DNA from 4 places in the Streptomyces sp. NBC_00250 genome. Region 3 is predicted to be linked to each of the others. Evidence: riboswitches for the same ligand, from Rfam matches in the RefSeq annotation. Region 3 holds a riboswitch; each other region holds the start of a gene.
The links. A riboswitch is a leader RNA that binds a small molecule or an ion and turns the genes downstream of it on or off. The one in region 3 is predicted to bind cyclic di-AMP.

Region 1 (2,190 bases), 4.1 Mb from region 3:
GACGTTGCCGGTGGCGCCGACGCGGCCGATCGTCTCGCCGGTGCCCACGGTCTGGCCAGCGGAGACCGTCATGGACGACATGTGGGCGTACCAGATCTCGGTGCCGTCCTCCAGCTCCAGGACGACCCGGTAGCCGTACGAGCCGGACCAGCCGGCCGACTTGACGGTGCCGCCGTGGACCGCCTTGAGCGGGGTGCCGGTGGGGGCGGCGAAGTCGAGGCCGGTGTGGTAGCCGGAGGACCACATCGAGCCGGACTGCATGTAGGTGGCGCTGAGGCTGTACGAGGAGAGCGGCAGCGTGTAGCTCGCGGCGAGCTTGGCGAGGCGCTCGGCCTCGGCCGCCGCTTCGGCCTTCGCCTTGGCCTCGGCTTCCGCCTTCGCCTTGGCTTCCGCCTCGGCCTTGGCCTTCGCCTCGGCGGCCGCCTTCTCCGCGGCGTCGGCCTTGGCCGCGGCCTCCGCGGCCGCCTTCTCGGCCGCCGCCTCCTCCGCCGCGGCCTTGTCGGCGGCGTCGGCGGAGGCCTGCTGCTGCTCGGCCTGCTGGAGGATGCGGGCGCGCAGGGCCTCGCCGGCGTTGCCGGTCGCGGCCTTGGTGGCCTGACCGTCCCGGCTGACCAGGGATGCCTGCGTGACCTGCGTGGCCTTCGTGCCCTGTTCGTCGTCGGCGGTGGCGTACGTGGCGACGGTGAGCGGGTTCGGGTTGGCGCGGGCCGCGGTGACCGTCTCGTGGGACTCCTCGGGGAGGAGGTCACCGACACCGGGGAGGTCGTGGGCGTCCGGCAGGTGGAGGTCCGCGAGGTCGGGAAGGTCCGGGAGCGAAATGGCGACCGGGGGCTTCTCCTGCGCGGTGGCGAGGCCGCCGGCGCCGACGGCCGCGATCACACCGACACCGAGGACGGTGGAGGAACGGGCGAAGTTGGAGCGCTGCTTGACGACACGGTGCCGGCCGCCGGAGCGGCTCTCGGCGCGGAGGGAGCCCTCGGTGGGGTTCCACTCGGTGTCCGGGGCGGCAGGACCCGCACCACCACCGAAGGCATCGAAGGGGGCTTCGGGTGCGGGAGTGTTGGACGCCACGGGGGCGCGCTCCTTTCCTTCCTTCTCGCCTACCGGGTTAGCTGACGGGTTCGGAGCAGGAAGGTCTCCTACGGGCTCGTCGCACAGGTGCGAAGGGCCCGATTCACCCCAAGTAGTGGTTCCCCGGTTCCTTTTCAGGATTCGGCGCGTGCGCACGGTGCCGCCTCTTGCGACGGCTGGGACGACCGCGCTGCGTTATCGAACGTTAATAGACAGGGGGTGCCGATTCCAAGCTGTTCCTCTTGATCATTCATTGAATTGAGGGGGAATGGCCCGAGTTGACCCCCCTTCAGCAAGGAGTGCCGAAACCCTCGCGATCTGACGTTATGTCAATTGTTATCGCAGTGACACCTCGCGACTACGGCCGGTGACCGGGCTCGCCCCGCGGCGCTCCCGGCCCGCCCGGCGGCACCACCGGCATCGTCCGCCGCCGCTCCGGCTGCCCCGCCGCCGGACGGCTCAGCGCGAGCAGCGCCATGTCGTCCGTCGACCCGCCGCCCGTGTGCAGCCGTACGTCGTCCACGAGGGCGTCGAGCAGTTCCTCGGGCCCCGGGAAGATCGCTCCCGCCAGCCGCCCCCCCCGGGTCGTAGAAGACGCCCGCCGGGTTCCGCGCCTCCGAGAGGCCGTCGGTGTAGAAGAGCAGCGTCGCGCCCGGCGGATACGGCCGCGCCTCGGCCCGGTCCGGCCACGACGCCAGCTCGCCCATGCCGAGCGGCAGCGCCGGCTCACCCGGCTCCAGCGTGTCGAGACGCCCGTCCGCGTACAGCATCAGCGGGGGCGGATGCCCGCGGTTGACGACCCGTACGAAACCGTCGAAGGTGCCGCCCCCGTCGCCGCGCGGGATCTCGGCCAGCACGGCCGTGGTGAACCCCTCGAAGGCGTCGAGCCCGTGCCGGCGGGTGCCCTCCCGGGCGAGGGCCCGTTCGAGGCGCTGCGCCACGCCCTCCAGGGTCCGCTCCTGCTCGGCCGCCTCCCGGAACGCCCCGATGACGATGGCGACGGCCTCGACCGCGTCCATCCCCTTGCCCCGGACGTCGCCGACCACCAACCGCACCCCGTAAGGGGTGTCCTGGACGGCGAACAGGTCACCGCCGATGAACGCGTCCGCCTGCGCCGCC
Region 2 (2,190 bases), 7.3 Mb from region 3:
CAACGACGTCATCGCCCAGTTCCTCTACCTGGACCACGCGGCACCGGACCAGGACGTCTCGCTCTACATCAACTCCCCCGGCGGTTCGATCAGCGCCATGACCGCGATCTACGACACGATCCGCTCGCTCCACTGCGACGTGGAGACCACCTGCCTCGGCCAGGCCGCGTCCACCGCCGCCGTCCTGCTCGCCGCCGGCACCCCGGGCAAGCGCATGGTCCTGCCCGGCGCCCGGATCACCCTCCAGCAGCCGACCGTGGACGAGCCGGTACAGGGCCAGCTGAGCGACCTCGACCTCCAGGCCCGCGAGATCCTCCGGCTGCGCGCCCTGGTGGCCGGGATGCTCACCGAGCACACGGGGCAGGACCGGGAGCGCATCGACGCCGACCTCGACCGCCTCACCGTCCTGGACGCGTCGGCGGCGGTCTCGTACGGCCTGGTGGACCACGTGATCACGAACCGGCGCTCGGGCGCCGGCGGCACGGCGGGGTGAGCCGACCATGGTCCCCGAGCTGCCGCCGCTGCCCGCGCTGACACGCGCCGAGGGTGAACTCGTCGACGCCTACCTCGAAGTCGTCGACCTCCTCGGGAAGATCAATCCATCCAGAGGCGCGCATACCTATGGAGCACTTCGCGCCGCACAAGCCCTGGTGGGGCGGGCGGAGGCGCTCCTCCAGGCCCTGACACTCATGCATATGCGGGGCGAGAGCGAGGTGCACGCGGACACGTTGGCGCGCGCCCTCAGGGTGTTGGACGGGGAGCGCAGAGCACACCGCGTCACCGTCCCGCGAACTCGGGCGAGTTGACATTTCCGCGTGTCGTGTCGAGGCCCGGACGGCCGACACGCGCCGCAGAATCGCTCCCCCGTTCGGCGTAGTTGACGAGTCGACAAATGTGTCGGACGAGTTGCGCAACAGATGTACGCATCTGGCGGAATGGGACGTTCCGCCGCTGGTGCGAGGCTCATAGGCCAAACCTCCGAAGATCACAAAGGCTGTCTGTCCACCCGAACGGATCAGTCGTGAGGAGCCTCACATATCGCCGTTTCAGCTCGGATTTCGACCTTGGTGTGGGTCAAGATCCCTGTCGACGACAAGCCCCCGCCACCACGGCGGGGCGGTCCGGGCGGACGCCGAGTCCTGCCGCTGTCCCGGACGTCTGGTCGACAGGATTGGATCGGCAGGAGTGGAGGACCCGATTTTTACGGGACGTACGCGCTGCTTCGGCAGCGGGGCCGTCCCTTGGGGTGAAGCCGCGTCAGCGGCCGGGCATCTTCGCCAGCCCGAACCCGACAGGTCATCCTTCGCAGGCGGCTGACGAAGGGTTGCGCATGACCGCGCAGATGCACGTCCCGTCCCTGCTGTCCCGGGCCGGAGCCGTCTCGGCTCTCACCCTCGCCGCCGTCGGCGGCACGTTGTTCGCACCCGGTGCGGCGACGGAGGCCCAGGCAGCCACCACGCACGCGAACAAGGCACTGAGCGTCGCCGCGTCCAAGAAGGGAGCTCCGTACCGGTACGGGAGCACCGGACCCACGAGGTTCGACTGCTCCGGTCTGACGCTCTACGCGTACAAGAAGGCGGGCAAGTCGCTGCCCCGCACCGCGCAGCAGCAGTACAACAAGACCCGGCACATCTCCGCCTCCACCAGGCAGAAGGGGGACCTGGTCTTCTTCCACTCCGGCGGGAGGGTCTACCACGTGGGCATCTACGCCGGCAACGGCAAGGTCTGGCACTCGCCCAAGACGGGCTCCTGGGTGAAGCTCGACAGGATCTGGTCGTCGAAGGTCTACTACGGCCGCGTCCGCTGATCAGGCAGCGGTAGCGGTTCGTCCGTGAGGGGTGCGGTGGCGCCGCCGTACCCCTGACCGACAGGACAGGAGACCCCTAGCAGCTGGCCACGGGGGCGACCGTCCACGGAAGAGTGATCCAGACCGTCTTGCCGCCGTCGTCGGTCGGTGCGACGGACAGCCGACCCCCGGCCTCCGCCGCCAGGACGCGAATGATGACCATGCCCCGCCCGTTGTCCTGCTGGACGGCCGCCGGGAGGCGCCGCGGCCGGCGCGGATGGCTGTCGGTGACGCCGATGCGGAGCCGTTCCTCCCGCTCCAGACGCACGTCGACCGTGAAGGTGGGCGACTGGCCGAGGGTGTGCAGGACGGCGTTGGTGGCGAGTTCGGAGACGATCAGACGG
Region 3 (2,190 bases):
CCGAGCGGCCCGAGAGCGACGGCCTCCCGCTCGGCTACTTCGGCGCCAGTACGGGAGCGGCCGCCGCGCTGTGGGCCGCGGGCGACCCCGGGGCCACCGTGGCCGCCGTGGTCTCACGTGGTGGCCGACCGGACCTCGCGGCCGACCACCTGGCCCGGGTCAAGGCTCCGACGCTCCTCGTGGTCGGAGGCAGGGACGCGCTGGTCCTGGACCTCAACCGGCGGGCCGAGTCGCTGCTGCGCTGCGAGAGCAGGCTGGAGGTCGTGGAGGGCGCCACGCACCTCTTCGAGGAGCCGGGCGCCCTGGAGGAGGTGGCGGAGCTCGCCACCTCCTGGTTCACCGGGCACTTCCGGGGTCAGTAGGCCCCGTTGACGTTGTCGATGGAGCCGTAGCGGTCGGCCGCGTAGTTGCAGGCGGCGGTGATGTTGGCGACCGGGTCGAACAGGTCCATCGACGTGCCGGGCACGTGATAGGCGAGGAAGGTCGGCTCGATGACCTGGAGCAGACCCTTCGAGGGCGTGCCGGCCACGGCGTTGGAGTCCCAGAGGTTGATGGCCTGGGGGTTGCCGGAGGACTCGCGCATGATGTTGCGGTGGATCCCCTCGTACGAACCGGGGATGCCGCGCAGGGCCATGATGTCCAGCGACTGCCGGATCCAGCCGTCGAGGTTGTTCGCGTACTGGGTGGCGGCGACGGGAGCGGCCTTGACCGGCGCGGCGGCTGCGGGAGCGGCGGCGGAGGCACCCGTGCCGGTGGCGACGGCCGGGGTGGCCGTACGGCGCTCGGAGCGGCTCGCCCGTTCGGTCGTGGAAGCCTTCTTCGCCTGTGCCGGGGCGGCCTTCACGGCATCCCGACGAAGCGTCAGTTCAAGGCCCGGGTGAATAAGTGACGGATTGTCACCCACGGCGCTCTTGTTGGCCCGGTAAAGGCCCTTCCAGCCGCCCTGAATTCCCTTCTTCTGGGCGATCAGGGAAAGCGAGTCGCCACTGACGACCGTGTAGGTGCGCGCGGCGGCCGGGGCGGCGGGAGCCTTGGTGAGGGCAGTTGCGGCGACCGGAGCGGCGACGGTCTTGACGGCGATTTCCGGGGCTCCGGAAACGGGCGCGGCACCGGCCACTGCGGGGGCGAGCAGCGGGAGGGCAAGGGCGGCTCCGCCCGTACCGACCAGCGCGAGTCCGCGGGAGACGGAACGGCGACGGGGGCGGCGGTGCTTACCGTGAGCAGGCATGACGGATTCCTCTCCGGCGCCTTCGGGGTGAGCTGTCGGGTTCGGACTGGAGATGTCCGGCCGCGCGCACGCGGCTTCACCCCGAGCCGTCCCGGAATCCGGGCCGGCGTATTCGTGGGTCCCCCGCTCCTGCCGTCGGGTGAAAGGGAGGTATTTCGAGCGGTGGCAGGATTCGGCGATCCGCTCGAATGGAGGTGACCGTAGGCCAGTAATGCGACGGAGAACAAGAGGATCTGAGTCCAGGGGTCGGTGAAAGGATCACCGAATTCATGGAATTCAAGATCGACCGCGACTCCGGGGCATCGAACTTCCTTGTCCCGCAGGGCCTGCGCGGATTCTGATCACCCGGGAGTCTCCGGGAAAGTGAGTCGCATCACCACGTACTCAATGTCCGAATATGCACGGTAATTCTGTTAATGGGGGAGTGGGTGATAAAGACCCGTTCGGCCCAACGGGCACTCAAGGGCATAAGTCGCAAAACCGACATTCGTCCTGAAAGATGGAGTAACCCCGACCGAGGAGCCGCCCGGATGTCGCCCCCCACCTCCCTGCTCGACCCCGACGCCCTCGACCGTGAGGCCGCCGTCCTCTACGAGAGCGCCACCTGGCAGCGGATCGTCACGGACTGGGCCGAGCCGCCGACGACCGCACCCGCCGCGGAGGGCTGGCGGGACCTGCTCTCCGTGCCGGTGGACCGGCTCGTCGCCGAGGCGCTCGAAGCCCTCCCACCGCCCCTCCCCGCCGAGCGCCGGCTACCCGGCAGGATCGGCGCCGTCCTGCCCGACCGGCTGCACGCCTGGCGCCGCATCGGCCGGCCCGAGCTGCGCCCCTCCGTCCACCTCGGCCATGCGCGCCTCGTACTGGAGGAGTGGGGCTGGCAGAACGCCCCGTACAAGCTGCGCGACGCTCGCGGGGCCCGGTGCGTCTGCGGTGCGCTCCTCGCCGCGCACCGTCTCGGCTAC
Region 4 (2,190 bases), 1.5 Mb from region 3:
ACCGATAAAGAATTTGCCAAGCCGGAATAGAGCGGGAACACGCCGGAGGCCCGGCACGCGTGCGTGCCGGGCCTCCGAGTGACGACGGGGCGTCAGATGCTCACGCCGTGCGAACGCAGGGCGGAGATCGGGTCGATGTCGGAGCCGTACTCCGGCCCGGTGCGCATCTCGAAGTGCAGGTGCGGTCCGGTGACGTTGCCGGTCGCGCCGGAGAGACCGATCTGCTCTCCGCCGCTCACGGTCTGGCCGGCGGAGACGGAGATCGAGGAGAGGTGGGCGTACTGCGAGAAGGTGCCGTCGGCGTGCTGGATGACGACCTGGTTGCCGTACGCGCCGCCGTCGCCGGCGGAGTAGACGGTGCCGGGGCCGACCGCGACGATCGTGGTGCCGGTGGAGGCCATGAAGTCGACACCGGTGTGGTAGCCGGAGGACCACATCGAGCCCGCGGCGCGGTACGGGGTGGACATGCCGCCGCTGACGGGGGCGAACCAGCCGGAGGCGGAGGTCGCGCCGGCCGAGGAGGAGCCGGACGACTGGGTGCTCGCGGCCGGGGCGGCGGCGCGCTCGCTGCTCCGGGAGGCGCGCGCGGTGTCGCCGTTCTTCGCGGAGCTCTTCGTGGAGGCCTTCGCGGTGCTCTTGGGGGCGGCGGCCTTGGCGGTGCTCTTCGGCGCGGCGGCCTTGGCGGTGCTCTTGGCGCCGAGGGTGAGCTTCATGCCCGGCAGGATGAGCGAGGGGTTCTCGCCGACGACCTGGCGGTTGTCCGCGTACAGCTTCTGCCAGCCACCGGTGAGGTGGTGCTCGGCGGCGATCTTCGACAGGTAGTCGCCCCGCACGACGGAGTACGTCTTCGGCGCGGCCTTCGTGGTGGCGGGCGCGGCCTTGGCGGAGGCGGGGGCCTTCACCTGGGCGGCGGCGGTGACGGCCTGGCCGGGAGCGGTGGCCGGGGCGGCGGCGTGGGCGCCGGTGGCACCGAGGAGCGGGAGGGCGACGACGGCGCCTCCTGTACCGGCGGCGGCGATTCCGCGGGTGAGGCGGTTGGACTTGATGCGGCGGTGCTTACCCTTCGCGGGCATGGCGAATTCCTCTCCGGCGCCTGCGAGGTGAGCTGTCGGGTTCGGACTGGAGATGCCCGGCCGCGTTCTCACGCGGCTTCACCCCAAGCCGTCCTGCGTCGCGGGACCGGCGTACTTCCTGGGTCCCCCGCTCCTGCCACGCATGGGATGAGTGGAATTCCGGACGGTGGCAGGATTCGGCGGTCCGACCGGATTGACGGTGACGCTAGACGAGCGGGGTCTGCGCGAACAAGCCAATGATTTCCAACGGCTTTCCCCGTGCGGCCTTTCACCCGGAATTCCGGTCACCCTCCGTGGATGACGGGCCCTCGATTTCCTTTTTCCGTACGGCAATTGCTCAGGGCCGACGGCCACGATCCGTCACTTCTATGACCCTGCTCACGCGCTCGGGCCCATCTCGCCCGTAAACAGGGCGCGTTATACACAACGCCTCAATTCGGACAGATCCCCCATTCCCGTCCAGGGGGGTGCGCCATCGCGGCCCCACCTGGATGATTGCCCGTGGAACCGATCGCGCATCGGTCATCCGAACGTCGACCATCAGGAGCATCCGTGACGCAGCAGCTGCCGCAGGTCCCGCCCATCGAAGCGAACGAACCCGAGCTGGCCGAGGTCCGCAACTTCCGGGACGTGGGCGGCCTGCCGACGACGGACGGGCGCGCCGTGCACCCCGGCCGCCTCTTCCGCAGCGGCCACCTCGCCCACGCCACCGAGGAGGACGTCGTCTTCCTCGACTCGCTCGGACTGCACACCGTCTTCGACTTCCGGAACCTGGTCGACCGGAAGGTCGAGGGCCAGGACGTGGACCTCCCCGGCGTGCGGAACGTGAACATACCGCTCAGCGATCCGGCCGCGGGCAAGGAGTTCTGGAAGCTGGTCCGCGAGGGCGACATCGAGCAGCTGCGGGAGCTCCTCGGCGACGGCAAGGCCGCGACCCGAATGTCCGACTCGTACCGGAAGATGATTGTCGAGCGGACCGAGGAGCACAGCCGGGTCCTGCACTCCATGGCGGAGGACAGCCTCCCCGCCCTGATGCACTGCGCGGCCGGCAAGGACCGCGCCGGGCTGTCCATCGCGATCACCCTGCTCGCCCTCGGGGTCGAGCGGGAGGCGATCG

Region 1: linked by a shared signal. The riboswitch ahead of OG259_RS19925 (M23 family metallopeptidase) and the one ahead of OG259_RS01445 (LysM peptidoglycan-binding domain-containing protein) in region 3 are both predicted to bind cyclic di-AMP.
Region 2: linked by a shared signal. The riboswitch ahead of OG259_RS34795 (C40 family peptidase) and the one ahead of OG259_RS01445 (LysM peptidoglycan-binding domain-containing protein) in region 3 are both predicted to bind cyclic di-AMP.
Region 4: linked by a shared signal. The riboswitch ahead of OG259_RS07940 (LysM peptidoglycan-binding domain-containing M23 family metallopeptidase) and the one ahead of OG259_RS01445 (LysM peptidoglycan-binding domain-containing protein) in region 3 are both predicted to bind cyclic di-AMP.

The regions. Positions count from the first base shown of each region.
Region 1 is NZ_CP108088.1:4,426,012-4,428,201, forward strand. It holds gene OG259_RS19925 (M23 family metallopeptidase) at 1-1,071, opposite strand, end outside; cyclic di-AMP (ydaO/yuaA leader) riboswitch at 1,083-1,228, opposite strand; partial or broken gene OG259_RS19930 (PP2C family protein-serine/threonine phosphatase) at 1,430-2,190, opposite strand, start outside.
Region 2 is NZ_CP108088.1:7,665,672-7,667,861, reverse strand. It holds gene OG259_RS34805 (ATP-dependent Clp protease proteolytic subunit) at 1-493, shown strand, start outside; gene OG259_RS34800 (hypothetical protein) at 501-806, shown strand; cyclic di-AMP (ydaO/yuaA leader) riboswitch at 1,206-1,327, shown strand; gene OG259_RS34795 (C40 family peptidase) at 1,331-1,807, shown strand; gene OG259_RS34790 (ATP-binding protein) at 1,884-2,190, opposite strand, start outside.
Region 3 is NZ_CP108088.1:321,704-323,893, reverse strand. It holds gene OG259_RS01450 (phosphoribosyltransferase family protein) at 1-362, shown strand, start outside; gene OG259_RS01445 (LysM peptidoglycan-binding domain-containing protein) at 356-1,228, opposite strand; cyclic di-AMP (ydaO/yuaA leader) riboswitch at 1,233-1,416, opposite strand; gene OG259_RS01440 (DUF6197 family protein) at 1,759-2,190, shown strand, end outside.
Region 4 is NZ_CP108088.1:1,773,847-1,776,036, forward strand. It holds gene OG259_RS07940 (LysM peptidoglycan-binding domain-containing M23 family metallopeptidase) at 93-1,073, opposite strand; cyclic di-AMP (ydaO/yuaA leader) riboswitch at 1,078-1,237, opposite strand; gene OG259_RS07945 (tyrosine-protein phosphatase) at 1,626-2,190, shown strand, end outside.